2 regions of the Paenarthrobacter sp. TA1.8 genome follow, and region 1 is predicted to be linked to the other one. Evidence: predicted binding sites of a transcription regulator. Region 1 holds the regulator's gene; the other holds the start of a gene.
What was found. Region 1 encodes LexA, which represses DNA repair genes until DNA is damaged. Its sites were predicted from a motif close to TCGAACANNTGTTCGA; they were not measured.
Positions count from the first base shown of each region.

Region 2: the regulator LexA is predicted to act here: its motif matches at 3,760-3,775, upstream of ACNAOT_RS13585 (LexA family protein).

Region 1 covers NZ_CP184287.1:1,733,527-1,740,170, reverse strand. The annotation lists gene hisB (imidazoleglycerol-phosphate dehydratase HisB) at 1-593, opposite strand, end outside; gene ACNAOT_RS08160 (histidinol-phosphate transaminase) at 640-1,758, opposite strand; gene ACNAOT_RS08155 (LysM peptidoglycan-binding domain-containing protein) at 1,837-2,196, opposite strand; gene lexA (transcriptional repressor LexA) at 2,545-3,288, shown strand; gene ACNAOT_RS08145 (ATP-dependent DNA helicase) at 3,294-5,354, opposite strand; gene hflX (GTPase HflX) at 5,347-6,644, opposite strand, start outside.
Region 2 covers NZ_CP184287.1:2,911,976-2,918,619, forward strand. The annotation lists gene ACNAOT_RS13555 (hypothetical protein) at 1-313, opposite strand, end outside; gene ACNAOT_RS13560 (hypothetical protein) at 464-598, opposite strand; gene ACNAOT_RS13565 (hypothetical protein) at 732-875, opposite strand; gene ACNAOT_RS13570 (hypothetical protein) at 1,027-1,500, shown strand; gene ACNAOT_RS13575 (hypothetical protein) at 1,610-1,900, shown strand; gene ACNAOT_RS13580 (Y-family DNA polymerase) at 1,971-3,275, opposite strand; gene ACNAOT_RS13585 (LexA family protein) at 3,291-3,746, opposite strand; gene ACNAOT_RS13590 (hypothetical protein) at 4,149-4,559, shown strand; gene ACNAOT_RS13595 (hypothetical protein) at 4,556-5,593, shown strand; gene ACNAOT_RS13600 (hypothetical protein) at 5,590-6,237, shown strand; gene ACNAOT_RS13605 (helix-turn-helix domain-containing protein) at 6,230-6,644, shown strand, end outside.

The sequences.
Region 1 (6,644 bases):
ACGCGGGGATCGGATTCCACGGCTGCACGTAAAGCGCGGGCAAAAGCTTTGAACTGGGCCTCAACGATGTGGTGCGGGTCCCGGCCAGCCAAGACACTCATGTGCAGGCAGATTCCGGCATGCAACGTGATGGCTTCAAAAACGTGGCGTGTCAGCGAGCCCGTGAAGTGTCCACCGATCAGGTGGTACTCCTGCCCGGCCGGCTCACCACCGTGCACCAGGTAAGGACGCCCGGAAACATCCACGACGGCGTGCGCCAGCGCTTCATCCAAAGGAACAGTTGCTTCGCCGAAGCGACGGATGCCGGCCTTGTTGCCCAATGCCGTCCGCAGGACCTCGCCAAAAGTGATGGCGACATCTTCCACGGTGTGGTGCGCGTCGATGTGGGTGTCGCCCGTGGCCTTCACCGTCATGTCGATCAGGGAGTGCTTGCAGAGTGCCGTCAGCATGTGGTCGTAGAACGGAACCGAGGTACTGATGTCCGAGACACCGGAACCGTCCAGGTTGATCTCCACCAGGACTGAAGACTCGCTGGTGGTGCGCTCCATGCGCGCGGTGCGGGCAGCGGTCGGCGTGGCGCCGGTTTCGCTCATTGGGACGTCCTTATACACGGAGGGTGGATTGGGTCTATGGACAAGTTTAGGCGCGCTGCGGCGCCGTGCCGTCCAGAAGTGCTTCCAAGGCCTCAAGGAAGGCGGTGGTTTCCGGTTCGGTTCCGGCGGTAACACGCAAGTGCCCGGGGATGCCGACGTCGCGAATCAGCACACCGGCATCGAGCAGGCCCTGCCAAATCTTGTGCGGCTCCTCGAGGCCGCCAAAGAAGACGTAGTTGGAGTCGGAGGCCGAGGGCTTGAGGCCCATGCGAAGGAGCTCAGTCACAATCCGGTCGCGTTGTACCTTGATGTCCTCGACGTCGGCCATCAGGGCTTCGCGGTGGTTGAGCGCAGCCAGGGCCGTTGCCTGAGTGACGGCAGACAAGTGGTACGGAAGGCGGACCAGCCTGATGGCGTCTGTGACTTCCGGGGCTGCCGCCATGTAGCCGAGCCGGGCACCTGCAAGGGCGAACGCTTTGCTCATGGTGCGCGAGACGATCAACCGCTCGCGTCCTGGCAACAACGTCAAGGCGCTCGGAGTATTGTCGTGCGCGAACTCGTGATACGCCTCGTCCACGATCACGATGGCCTGGCTCGCTTCTCCGGCCTCGTAGACGGCTTCGACAACGTCCAAGCCCAACCCTGTACCGGTTGGGTTGTTCGGTGAGCACAGGAACACGATGTTGGCGCCCGTTTCCCGAACCTGCGCGGCGGCCGATTCGGCGTCCAGCCCGTAGTCGTCAGCACGCACTCCGCGGACATACTCCGTGTCCGTGCCACTCGCCAGAAGGGGGTACATGGAGTACGTGGGCGGGAAACCGAGCGCTTTGCGTCCCGGTCCACCAAATGCCTGGAGGATTTGCTGCAGGACTTCATTGGATCCGTTGGCGGCCCAGATGTTGTCCGGAGAAAGTTCGTGGCCAAGGTACTCGGCCAGCGCTTCCCGTAGTTCAGTGAACTCGCGGTCCGGATAGCGGTTCAGTCCTGTGGCCGCCGCGGCGACAGCCTCGGTGATGGCGGCCTGGACATCCGCGGGGACGCCATGAGTGTTTTCGTTGACGTTGAGCAGGATGGGGACGTCAAGCTGCGGTGCGCCATAGGGGCTCAGTCCACGCAGGTTGGTCCGGAGGGGAAGTCTGTCAAGTCGCTCAAGCTGGTCACTCACCATCACAGTTTAAGGGGCGGCCCGGACTGCCGACTAACTGTGACGCCGGGCGATCGGTTCCTTCGGACTGTGGACGACTCAGTTTGCAGGGACGAACAGCTGCTGACCGGGCAGAATGCGGCCGCCGCGGAGGTCGTTCAGCTGGATGATCTCCGCGATGACATCACGCGGGTCCCGCTCCGGAGCGGCGGCGCCGGCGATGCCCCAGAGGGATTGCCCCGGCTGGACGGTGACAGTGACTGCAACGGGCGGACGCAATTGGGACTGGGAGTCCGACGCCTTGGCCGGGGAGTTGATAAAACCGGCGAGGGTCAGCAGCGCCGCCACCAACAGCATTGCCGGGATGCCGAAGAAGACAATCCGTCCCCGCCGGGTCAGACGCAGGCGAGCGGGCGCCTGAGTGGTGCGGAATTCAGCGAACGTAGTGACTGCGGACATGAGCTGAGCCCTTCTGAGCTATTGCCAGGTTCCGGGGTGCCCGGAGCTTGGCGGCCAATTCTTTGCGTTCCCGTCCTCTGATCCCGGATGTTCGAACACTCTGTTCGAACATTCGGCTCCAGCATCAGGTTTATAGAACACATATTCGAACCTTGCTATGACATTTTTAGCACTTATCAACGAACGGTGTCGAGACTCGCTAGAACAAATGTTTGATAAACGCCTGTGCCTGCCCTACGTTTGAGTGAAGAAACAGCACTGTTTCAGTGGAACAGGAGGGTCTGACATTTTTTGCAGACCCAACGACCCCGGGCTCGCCTCGGGCGGAATGGAAAGGCATTGGCGAACATGGCAGCGAAAGCCACAGGCGGCGGGGCACCCCTGCGGAGCCAGCAGCCTCAGAAGAGTCCCAAGAGCCTGACTGTCCGGCAGAAAAAGATTCTGGAGACCATCCAACGGTCGGTCAACGACAACGGATACCCGCCCAGCATGCGCGAGATCGGTGACACCGTGGGTCTGGCCAGTTTGTCGAGCGTCACTCATCAGTTGTCCCAATTGGAGAAGCTTGGCTACCTCCGCAGGGATCCCAAGCGTCCCCGCGCCATGGAAGTCCTGATGCCGCTGACCCTTGATGGTGGCACCATTCCGGGCGTGGAAGCGCCCACCACCCTTCGCAGCGCGGGGGGCCTTGCCGTAACAGAGCTAGCCAGTGCCAGTGATACCGCCATGGTCCCGCTGGTGGGCCGGATCGCGGCCGGCGGACCGATCCTGGCTGACCAGACGGTGGAAGACGTGCTGGCGCTCCCCCGCCAGCTCGTGGGGCATGGCGAATTATTCATGCTGAAGGTGGCTGGCGATTCCATGATTGACGCCGCCATCTGTGACGGTGACTGGGTTGTGGTCCGCCGCCAGAATGACGCCATCAACGGCGACATCGTGGCAGCCCTGCTGGATGACGAAGCAACCGTAAAGACCTTCCGTCAGAGGGATGGCCATACGTGGCTGCTTCCGCAGAACACGCAGTACGAACCCATTCTGGGCGATCAAGCCACCATCATGGGCAAGGTAGTTTCGGTACTGCGCTCCCTTTAGGAGCCCTACGGGGCTTTAGCCGAGCCCAGGCGCTCCAGGACGCCACGGACCACTGCCCGGTCCGTCGTTGCCCAGAACGGCGGCAGGGCGGCACGCAGGAAGCCTCCGTAGCGTTCCGTCGAGAGCCGCGAGTCGAGCACTGCAACTACTCCTTTGTCTCCTGTTGAACGGATCAGGCGGCCAGCACCCTGCGCCAGTCGGATGGCAGCATGCGTAGCCGATACGGCCATAAAGCCATTTCCACCTGATTGCGCCACCGCACGTGAGCGCGCAGTCATGAGGGGATCATCGGGCCGCGGGAAGGGAATGCGGTCAATGACCACCAAGCGGCACGAGCCACCCGGAACATCTACGCCCTGCCACAGTGACATGGTCCCGAAGAGGCATGTGTCAGGCTCATCCGCGAACTGCTTCACGAGGGCCGCCATGGTGGATTCGCCTTGGCAGAGGATATCCACGTCCAGCCGGAGCCGCATGGCGTCGGCTGCTTCTTCGGCCGCACGCCGTGAGGAGAACAAACACAAGGCTCCCCCGCCGGAGGCACGGATGAGGTCTTCCAATTCGTCGAGCGCCTCGGGGGAAGTACCACGACCGGGTTTTGGGAGGTGCTTGGCCACATACAGGACACCCTGTTTGGGATAATCAAAGGGCGAACCCACATCGATCCCGGTCCAGCTCGGGGCACCGTCGCCGATGAGGCCGAGGCCACCTGCTGCCGGTTCGAAAGCCGAGCCGATGGCCAGCGTGGCGGAGGTCAGCACCACCGTGTGGCCGGCGAAGAGACCCTCGCGAAGCCGCCCGGCAACGCTGAGCGGGGCGATGTTGAGCAAGGCGGGAGCAGTCTCGTCCGGTTGGGAATAGCCCTGGTGCGGGTCGAACGTGCTGTTCCTGGAGAACCATACAACTTCGCGGTTCTCCTTGGCGGCCAGCATGCGTTCGCACAATTCCAGGATCAGCATGAGCCGTGAACGCGCCAACTGCCGTCCGCCGTCGACTGCGTTTGATGAATCTGTCTTCGAATCCGAGAGCGCAGCGCGCGTGGCCTCCCGCAACTGGTCCAGACAGTCGAGCTGTTCGTCGTTAAGGCCGTTGGGCAACAGCCCGTTGGGCACGCCGGCGATGGCCATATCCAAGCGCTCCGCGGCAGCGTTGAGCGCGTCCACTGTAATGGCCGTGTGTTTGCGTGCACTTGATGCCGCCGCGTGAACCATGGCCACCGACAACTGGCCTGAAACAGCACCGGTCACGCGGTCCTGAAGTTCATGCGCCTCGTCAACCACCACGACATCGTACTCAGGCAGCACGGCCAGGCCTTCAAAGGCACTGACGGCCAGCATTGCGTGGTTGGTGACCACAACGTCGGCTTCACCCGCCCGTGAGCGTGCCAGCTCGCTGAAGCACTCTTCTGCTACGGGACACTTCTGGGCGCCCAAGCACTCCATGGACGTCACGGATACCTGACGCCAGGCCCTGTCGGTGACCCCTGGCATGAGTTCATCGCGGTCTCCGGTAGCGGTCTTCTCAGCCCATTCCCGAAGACGGACTACTTCCTTACCCAGCTGTGATTGCGGACCGCCCATGGAAGCAGCAAAGTGGGGCACGCTGGTGTCCTCGCCGAGGGAGAACAGCTGCCCTTCGGAGGGCTCTTCGCTGGGGAACCCGCCTTCGAGCTTCTGCAGGCACACATAATTTGCCCTGCCCTTGACGAGCGCCACATTGACCGGGCGCTCAAGGGCAGGGTTGATGGTCTCCAGCAGCCTGGGAAGGTCCCGCCCAACGATTTGGGTTTGGAGTGCCAGGGTGGCGGTGGACACGAGAGTCGGTTTATCGCTGTCCATGGAATGGGCGATCAACGGAATCAGGTAAGCCAACGACTTACCTGTTCCCGTTCCCGCCTGGACCAGCAGGTGCTCCCCGGTCTCGATGGCCCGGGTGACGTGCTTGGCCATTTCGTGCTGGCCGGCACGGCTTTGTCCGCCCATGCCGGCAACAGCCCGATCCAACAGTTCGAGGGTGGTCTTCTCCCCCACCGATTCGACGGCGTCCGCCGCCACCTTCTCAACCATTACTGACGAATGACTCCAGTTCAGCGGCCAGGCCTTCGCGCACCATGACAACTACCCGGGTCCCGTTCTCCTCATGCTCAGTGCTGAGGATTTCCGAGTCGGAACTGTGCAATTTGCTGATCATTTCCCCGCGGTCGTAGGGAATGAGCAGTTCAAGGCGCACGCCGGGCCGGGGAATGGACCGGCTGATGTCTTCCAGCAGCTCCGCGATGCCCTGGCCCGTCCGGGTGGACACAACAGCATGGCGGGGCTCTTTCTGCTTGAGGCGCTCCACCACGAAGGGATCCGCGACGTCCACCTTGTTGAGGACGATGATCTCGGGAACCTTGCGGGCATCAACCTCGGTGAAAACGGCCCTTACCGCTGCAATCTGTCCCTCAGGATCGGGGTGCGATGCATCCACCACATGGAGGATCAAGTCCGCATCCGCAACTTCCTCCAGCGTGGAGCGGAAAGCCTCAATGAGCTGGGTTGGGAGTGAACGAACGAACCCAACGGTGTCTGCGAGTGTATAGCCGATGCCGTCCGGGGTTTGCGCCTTACGGACTGTGGGATCCAGGGTGGCGAACAGGGCGTTCTCCACCAGGACACCTGCGTCAGTCAGGCGGTTCAGCAGGGACGACTTCCCAGCGTTCGTGTACCCGGCGATGGCAACAGACGGAACCGCATTACGACGGCGGTTGGCACGCTTGGTCTCACGCGCAGGCTTCATCGCAGCGATTTCGCGACGCAACTTGGCCATGCGGGTGCGGATTCGGCGCCTATCAAGTTCGATCTTGGTTTCACCAGGACCACGCGAACCCATTCCAGCGCCTGCTCCACCCACCTGGCCACCGGCCTGGCGGGACATGGAGTCGCCCCAACCGCGAAGCCTCGGGAGCAGGTACTCGAGCTGTGCGAGCTCCACCTGCGCCTTGCCTTCGCGGCTCTTTGCGTGCTGGGCAAAGATATCCAGGATCAGCGTGGTGCGGTCAACTACCTTGACCTTCACAATGTCCTCCAGGCCGCGTCGCTGCGAGGGCGCGAGCTCAGTGTCCACAACCACAGTATCTGCGCCCGTGGCAGCGACGATGTCCTTGAGCTCCTGGGCCTTACCGGAACCAAGGAAGGTCCCGGGGTCCGGCTTCTGCCGGCGCTGAACCAAACCGTCCAACACCTCGGATCCGGCGGTCTCTGCAAGTGCCGCCAGCTCGCGGAGGGAGTTCTCAGCGTCCGCGAGAGTCCCCTCAGTCCACAGACCGGCCAGTACGACGCGCTCCAGGCGCAACTGCCGGTATTCGACCTCAGTGA
Region 2 (6,644 bases), 1.2 Mb from region 1:
GCACACCATCGTCGGTAAGGTCCTCCCAGACATATGGCGAGGTTGCTATGGCCTCCCTAACCGCGGCGAGTCGCACCCTTACGTCTCCGCTGCGGGACCGCGCGTAGAGACGGATCTGATATTCATCCGAGGCCGGGGGCACAAGGGGTGCCCCGCCGGCTAACGGATGATGAGCAGCAATGACCTGGTAGCGGGCCCGGGCAGGGTGTCGGTCATGGAGGTCCTGGCGTATTTCCCTGATGCGGTGCCCGGGGCGCAATGTTGCAATTCCAGGGATGCGGTTGTCCCGCCTATTCGCGTTGTGTGGTGCCATGACCTGTCCCGACAAGCGGCCAATAGGTGTCCCCCTCCCTCATGATAGGCCCGGTTCGGACGGAGGTTGAAGGGCACCGGATCGAGGCGGCTGGGCATACCGGAACGAGCTTGATCGTCCCTGCGGTTTTCCACATACGCCAGGACTCCCCTACCGGCAGTCGGCAACCGATGCTGCACTGGAGGCATGCTCAGCTACGAAGACATCATTCTGCTCGGCGAGGAACGGGTCTTGGTCATCCAGGAACACAAAGAGGGCCGTTGCTGGTGTGGCCAGACCTGGCAATGACCAACCTTGACGGGCGCTGTCTTGGTTGTATGGCTGGTGCTTCCTGATGCCGGACTGCTTGCTTCAGGCCGGACCAGGACCTTGCTGGGAATTCAGCAGGGTATCCGGGCGGAGGAGCATACTGAAACGGTTACACCTCACGGTCCGGAACGCGAATGATGATCATCCGGGATCCTTCCGGGATTTTGGCCTTCGCAGCAGCCAGGGTGGTGCCATAGTCGGGGCCCGTCGCGCTGACGCGCATCATTTCGCCCTGGGCATCTTCAATGGTCAATTCAACCTCCATAGCTCTGAGCATAGAGCCCTGCCCGGCCGTCCTCTGTCCGTTGGAGAAGAGAAAGTTGTCAAGTAACAGCATGCGCAGTGAGTAGCCTGCCTAAGACCGGAGCGAGACTGGGATTGCCGGTAAAGGATAGACTGCCTGAGTGCCCGGTCATGATCAAGAAGGCCCGTTCGATCGGGCGCAGCCGCTCAATCCATCACGTCTTCAGCAGCCCAAGGACAAGTCAGTCCAGTCTGAGCCCATTGAAGTGCCCAACCCTGAGGCCGCCGGAGCCTGCGAGCAGGATATGAGCCAGGGCCCGACCCGCTGGCAGCGGATCAAGGAGCATCCGGCTTTCAAGACAGGTCTCGCCGTTGGCGCTCTTGCGGCTGCTGGCGCGGTCACGTTGTTGACACTGAAGTCGCCCGAAGTATTCAAGCAGGTCAGCGCGGCGGTCTGGGAGAAAATCCCTGAGTTCACGGAGGCGGCTTTCGAGGGCATCGGCGAGGAGGCCAGCAGAAAGTCTCCGACCGAGCATAATGTCAGCGGGCACCAGCGCGTGCAGCACTACGGTCCCGGCGGCACCGAAACAAAGTTCGTCCAGGTATCGCCTTACTCGCGTGGAGGTAGTACCTAACAGGCGCATGCGATACTGACCGTGTCGAAAATTGCGGTTGTGCTTGTCGTCAGCGGTTTATGTCATATCAGAAACGGCTTCGGCGGGACGTATTGGGACGGTAGGGCCTTTGGGTATCTTTGATTTCCTTGCGAAGAAGGAAAAAAGCTGGGACGAGATCGATGTCTACGAGGGTGAAACGCCCCCGTGCCCCAACTGTGGGACGCCCCTGGTGAAAAAGTTTGTTTACTCCGAGATGTACTGCCTTGAGTGTCGCTACGGTCTAGATGACGATGACGATGACGATGACGACAGCGAGGCGCTGAGTGTTTACGATGCAGCTCAGATCTGGGCCTCACACGGTAAGGATGAGGATTACATGTTCGGGTATTCCTCGGAGGAACTCGAAGCCGCGCTTTAATGTGGCAGGTCGCTGCTCGAGTTTGCTGCCGGCGCGGGTGCTGTTGAGGTCCTGCGCTTCCCTTACCCCGCTATGCCACAGCGACCGGCAGCTCGTCCCAGTGGGTCGTGCAGCGCTTCGAGAGCATGGCGCGCTTCATCTCCCACGCCGGCGGGGTCTTCATGCCACCCAGGCCCACACCCACTGCCTGCGCGCCGAGCTTTCTCGTGATTTCGTCAAGTACCTTCCCTACTCCCCGATCTTCGAATTCGGATTGGAACACAGGTAGGAACTGAACGCCGTCACCCGCGCGCAGTCCCGTGAGTACAACTCCTGCACGGGCGTAGCGGATACCGGCGGTCGGAAACAGATCAGGCAGGATCACACTGGCAGCTTTCGTAAGCGCGATCGGGTCATCGGTCGGCATGGCCAGCGGAACAGCCCGGTGGGCTGAATGCGGGACGGTTCCTTCGTCGGCCCAGCCGGTCGAAGCCCACACCGAGAGCACGCCGGCGACGGACCCCTGGGCCCGAAGACGTGCTGAGACCCGCTGGGCGTAGATCGACAGAACCTGATGCATCTCGTCAGGGTCCGTAAGCTTGCGCGAGAAGCTCCTGGAATAGATCAGCTGGTCCTTGGCAGCCGGCGGCTGGGTCTCCAGCTCGATGCATTTTTGCCCGCGCAGCTCCAGGATGGTTCTTTCCATGACGACGGAGAACCGTTTGCGGAGCCATTTGGCATCAGCGTCGCGCAGTTCTCTGGCCGTGTGGATGCCGAGCGCAGCCAGGCGCTTGCCGTTACGCCCGGCGACGCCCCAGAGGTCAGTCACATGGAGGGAGTCAAGGATCCGGTCAAGCTGCTCCTCCGAAAACCGCCGGAGATCGAGAACACCATTGAACGCGGGGTTTTTCTTGATGCCGAGAGCCGCTACCTTGGCGAGGGTCTTCGTGGGACCGATCGCGACGCGGACAGGAATTCCGGTCAGCTGGAGGACAGTCCGTCGGATCTCCTGTCCCCGTGATTCGAGTTCTTCAGGAGCCCCCCGCAGCTTCAGCCAGCTTTCGTCGATCGAATACACTTCCTGCCACGCACTGAAGCGGCCCAGAATGGTGGCAACCCGTGCACTCAGCGAGCCATAGAGCTCATAGTTCGATGACCTGGCTTCGACGCCCTTGGCCTGGCACCAGCCGCGGATCTTGAACCACGGCTTGCCCATGATGTCAGGATCGAGCTCCTTCACCAGCGGGCACGCGGCAACCACACAGCCGTCATTGTTCGAGAGGACAAGGGTCGGCCGGTCATGCAGCGTGGGGTCGAAGACACGCTCCGCGTTGGCGTAAAAGGAGACGCAGTCTACGAGAGCGATTTGATCGGGTGCTGGGGTCAGAGTCGTCATTGCCACGGCTGGAGACTATAGGCGGGGTCTGACACCACGTTTGATTTTCGCAGGAGACAGAATCCATGTGACCACGCCCCAGACTGACATCTCCGTGTGTTCGTGGAGAACGATGTCCGCATAGTCGAGGTTCTCTGCCACGAGAACGGTACGTCCTTGGATGACGTCCAGCCGCTTGACGGTGTATTCGCCGTCAACGACGGCGATCACAATCTTGCCCGGAACGGGATCGATCCCCCGGTCCACGAGCAGCAGGTCGCCGTCATTGATTCCGGCTCCGGTCATGGAATGGCCGGCTGCACGCCAGACGAATGTGCAGGTTGGGTCCCGGACCAGGTGCTGGACAAGATCGAGGTCCCCCGACCAATATCCCTCTGCAGGGCTGGGGAAGCCGCAGGCGACGGCTTCCGGCGCAAACGGGAGTATCAGCGGCTCGTCGAGCGCCAACGGTTCTGGCTGCGAGGCCTGCATGTCCACTTCCTTTTCGAACATATGTTCGATGGAATCGTACGCCCGGGCGGGAACGGCGCGCAACGTGGAGCAAAATGCCGGGCGGACTGGACAGGCCTGGGCTCTGGGACGGCAGCCAGGAATAAAGGCCCCGGTGCGCTTCATGCGCGTCGGGGCCTTCTCTTTTTCCCACGAACGGGAGGTGCGAACCAACGTCCAGCGGCCCCGGCCTTGGGGTCGAGGAACCGAGGCCGCCTGGGACACGCGATCAGGCGCTGACCGGGTGACGCAGATGACCCTACCTCTCTGCCCGACCTCTCCCAAAGGTCTGTCACAAGTCATTGCCCAATCATTCGTGACAGGCATTCGAATGACGTTAGAATGGACTCGTACATCAGTCGAATATGACAGGAGAGGCCAGACATGACCGTCGTCGACGAGCCGAAGGCTGCGCCTCCCGCTGCGCGGGCTGCGACCAGGTCCGGTGGACCGAGCACCGACCAGAACGGCAGCGACCGCAGGGAGCGGGTCTTTACCCGCCTGTCCTCGGACGAGAAGCAGCGGGCGGAGTACTGGGCGCAGCGGCGCGGCTACCCCTCCGCCAACGAGTACTACGCCGAGGCGATCGCCGAGAAGATCCGGCGCGAGAATCTCGACTTCGACATCCCTGATCTGCTCACCGCGCGCATCAACCAGGTCGTCGACGAGCTCAAGGCGCTTTCGACGAACAACGCCAACCTCGAGCGGGTCGTGACCATGGGCTTCGATTCCCTGCTCGGGCTGACCAGGGGCGACAACTATCTGCTGGACGAGGAGAACGGGGAGCTGACGTGAGCCAGGGGCTGAACGAGATCATGCCGTCCACCGACGAGCTGATGGACGTCGACACGTCCTTCCTCGATGCGTACCGGACCGGCGGGAGCGAGGGCCTGAAGCGGGCCCAGGAACGGGCACAGCCGGCGGAGCCGGAGCAGGACACGCCGGAGAAGGATGAGGCCCCGCAGCAGAGCGCCGAGAACCTTGACCGGGAAACCGGTGCCGGCCAGCGGGGAGGCTCGGGAGCAGGCAGCGCCACTCCCCCGGCCCAGAGCGACGCCGTCGTCGTGGACACAGCAGCGATGCCGCAGGTGCACGACGACGCAGACGCCGAAGCACACCCCGCGGCCCTCCCGGTGTCGCCGCCGGAAGATGCCAACCTCCTCCCGCCCGTCCCGCTCCAGCACACCGACCATCAGGAGGCCGTGCAGTCTGCGGCGGCCAGGGGCGGCTCCGGCGGAGGGGACGAGGGCAGCGAGTCGTTGCCACAGAGCGGCTTCCGGCTCGACGGCGTGAAGAGCCAGCCTGCCGTCCGGGCCCTGCCCGAGGCCATCGTCGGCGCGCTGCGGGAGCAGCTGCGCTCAGCGGCCGTCCGTGAGCTCGGCGTCGGCGACACGGCGGCCCGCGAGTTCACCGAGCGGTTGAGCCAGGCAAGCCTGGTCACGGCCTTTCTGCTGGCCCAGCTCGACCTTGGACTGGCGACCGATGCTGCCACCCGGCGCGCGGCGCAGCTGTTCCGCTCCCGTGATCCGCTGCTGGGCAGCATCGCGGCGCGCATGGAAGCCCTGGAGCAGATGGGCCGTGAGCAGACCCAAGGCCTGGCCGCGCTGCACGGGCAGCTGGGTGAGGTAAAGGAGACCAGCGCGGCGATCGAGCAGGCACTCGCGTACTCGATCGCGGACCGCACGAGCAACTTCCTGCGCGGCTCGCACAATGTCCACGAGGCTCCGATCACGCACAAGGACGCGGTCTTCGTCCGGGACCGGGTGCGGGAGGCGACGAAGAAGCAGGCGAAGCTCGAGCGCGAGCGGGAAGGGCGGCCGATCCGGTGAGCACCGCCACGCACAGGAGTACAGCGACCGACGCCGAGCGGTTCCGGGAGAAGGTCGATAAGGAGGCGGGCAGGCTCGACGGCACAGGCTGCTGGGTCTGGACCGCCTCGGGCCGCTTCGGCCTGTCGAACGGCCGATCCTCGGCCACGCCGCGCCGATACGCCTGGGAGGCCCTGCAGCAGGAGCTCGGGCTCGGGTCCCTGACGCAGGACGAGATCCTGCGGATGGCCTGTGGTCGCAGTGCCTGCGTCAACCCCGGGCACATGCAGAAGGGGGCCAAGCCGCTGCGCCGGCCGGGCAGCCGTACCTGTGCCCGCGGGCACACGATGGACGCCGACAACGGCTACTGGGCCAAGGACGGCACCTGGGTGTGCCGTCCCTGCAAGCGCGACCACTCCCGCCGGTACCGCCAGGACCCGCAGTTCCGGGCCGACCAGGCTGCTGCCAGCGCCAGGTACATCGCCGCGGACCCGCAGCGGGCCGAGCGCAAGAAGCAGCGGCAGCGGCAGCGGTACCGCGATGACCCCGATTACCGCGCCCGGATCCGGGCGGCGGCGCGCGAGAGGCGCGCCAGGAAGAAGGCTGAGGAGGGCCGCGACGACCGGTCCGGCAACGCAGAAATGAAGGAGGCCGGGCGTGGCTGAGGTGCTGTTCCCGAAGAGACAGCGGTGCAAGGGGTGTGGCAAGGGTCTGGCGCTGCGTCCCCAGGACCCGGTGCTGCTCGGGCTGTACTGCGCTCCCCGGTGCGCGGGGATGTCCAACCCCGCCTCCCGGGCCGAGGACGCCCCGCGCGAGTGCACGACCATGCGCGAAGGGAAGAAGGTCTTCAAGCGCCGCTACCGCAGCGAGGGCGAGATTCCGGACCGGCTCCGCGAGGATCCCTCGACGAGCTGGTACAGCTGTGGACACTGTGGCCACTGGCACCTGGGTCATACCCGCATGGGGGCCGCCGAGAAGTTCCGCATGTTCGAGGACCTTGACGAGGACCTGCCGGACCTGTTGGTCAAGCTCCGGGGGAAGGCCTCCCACAAGCAGGTCGCCGAGGTCGCCG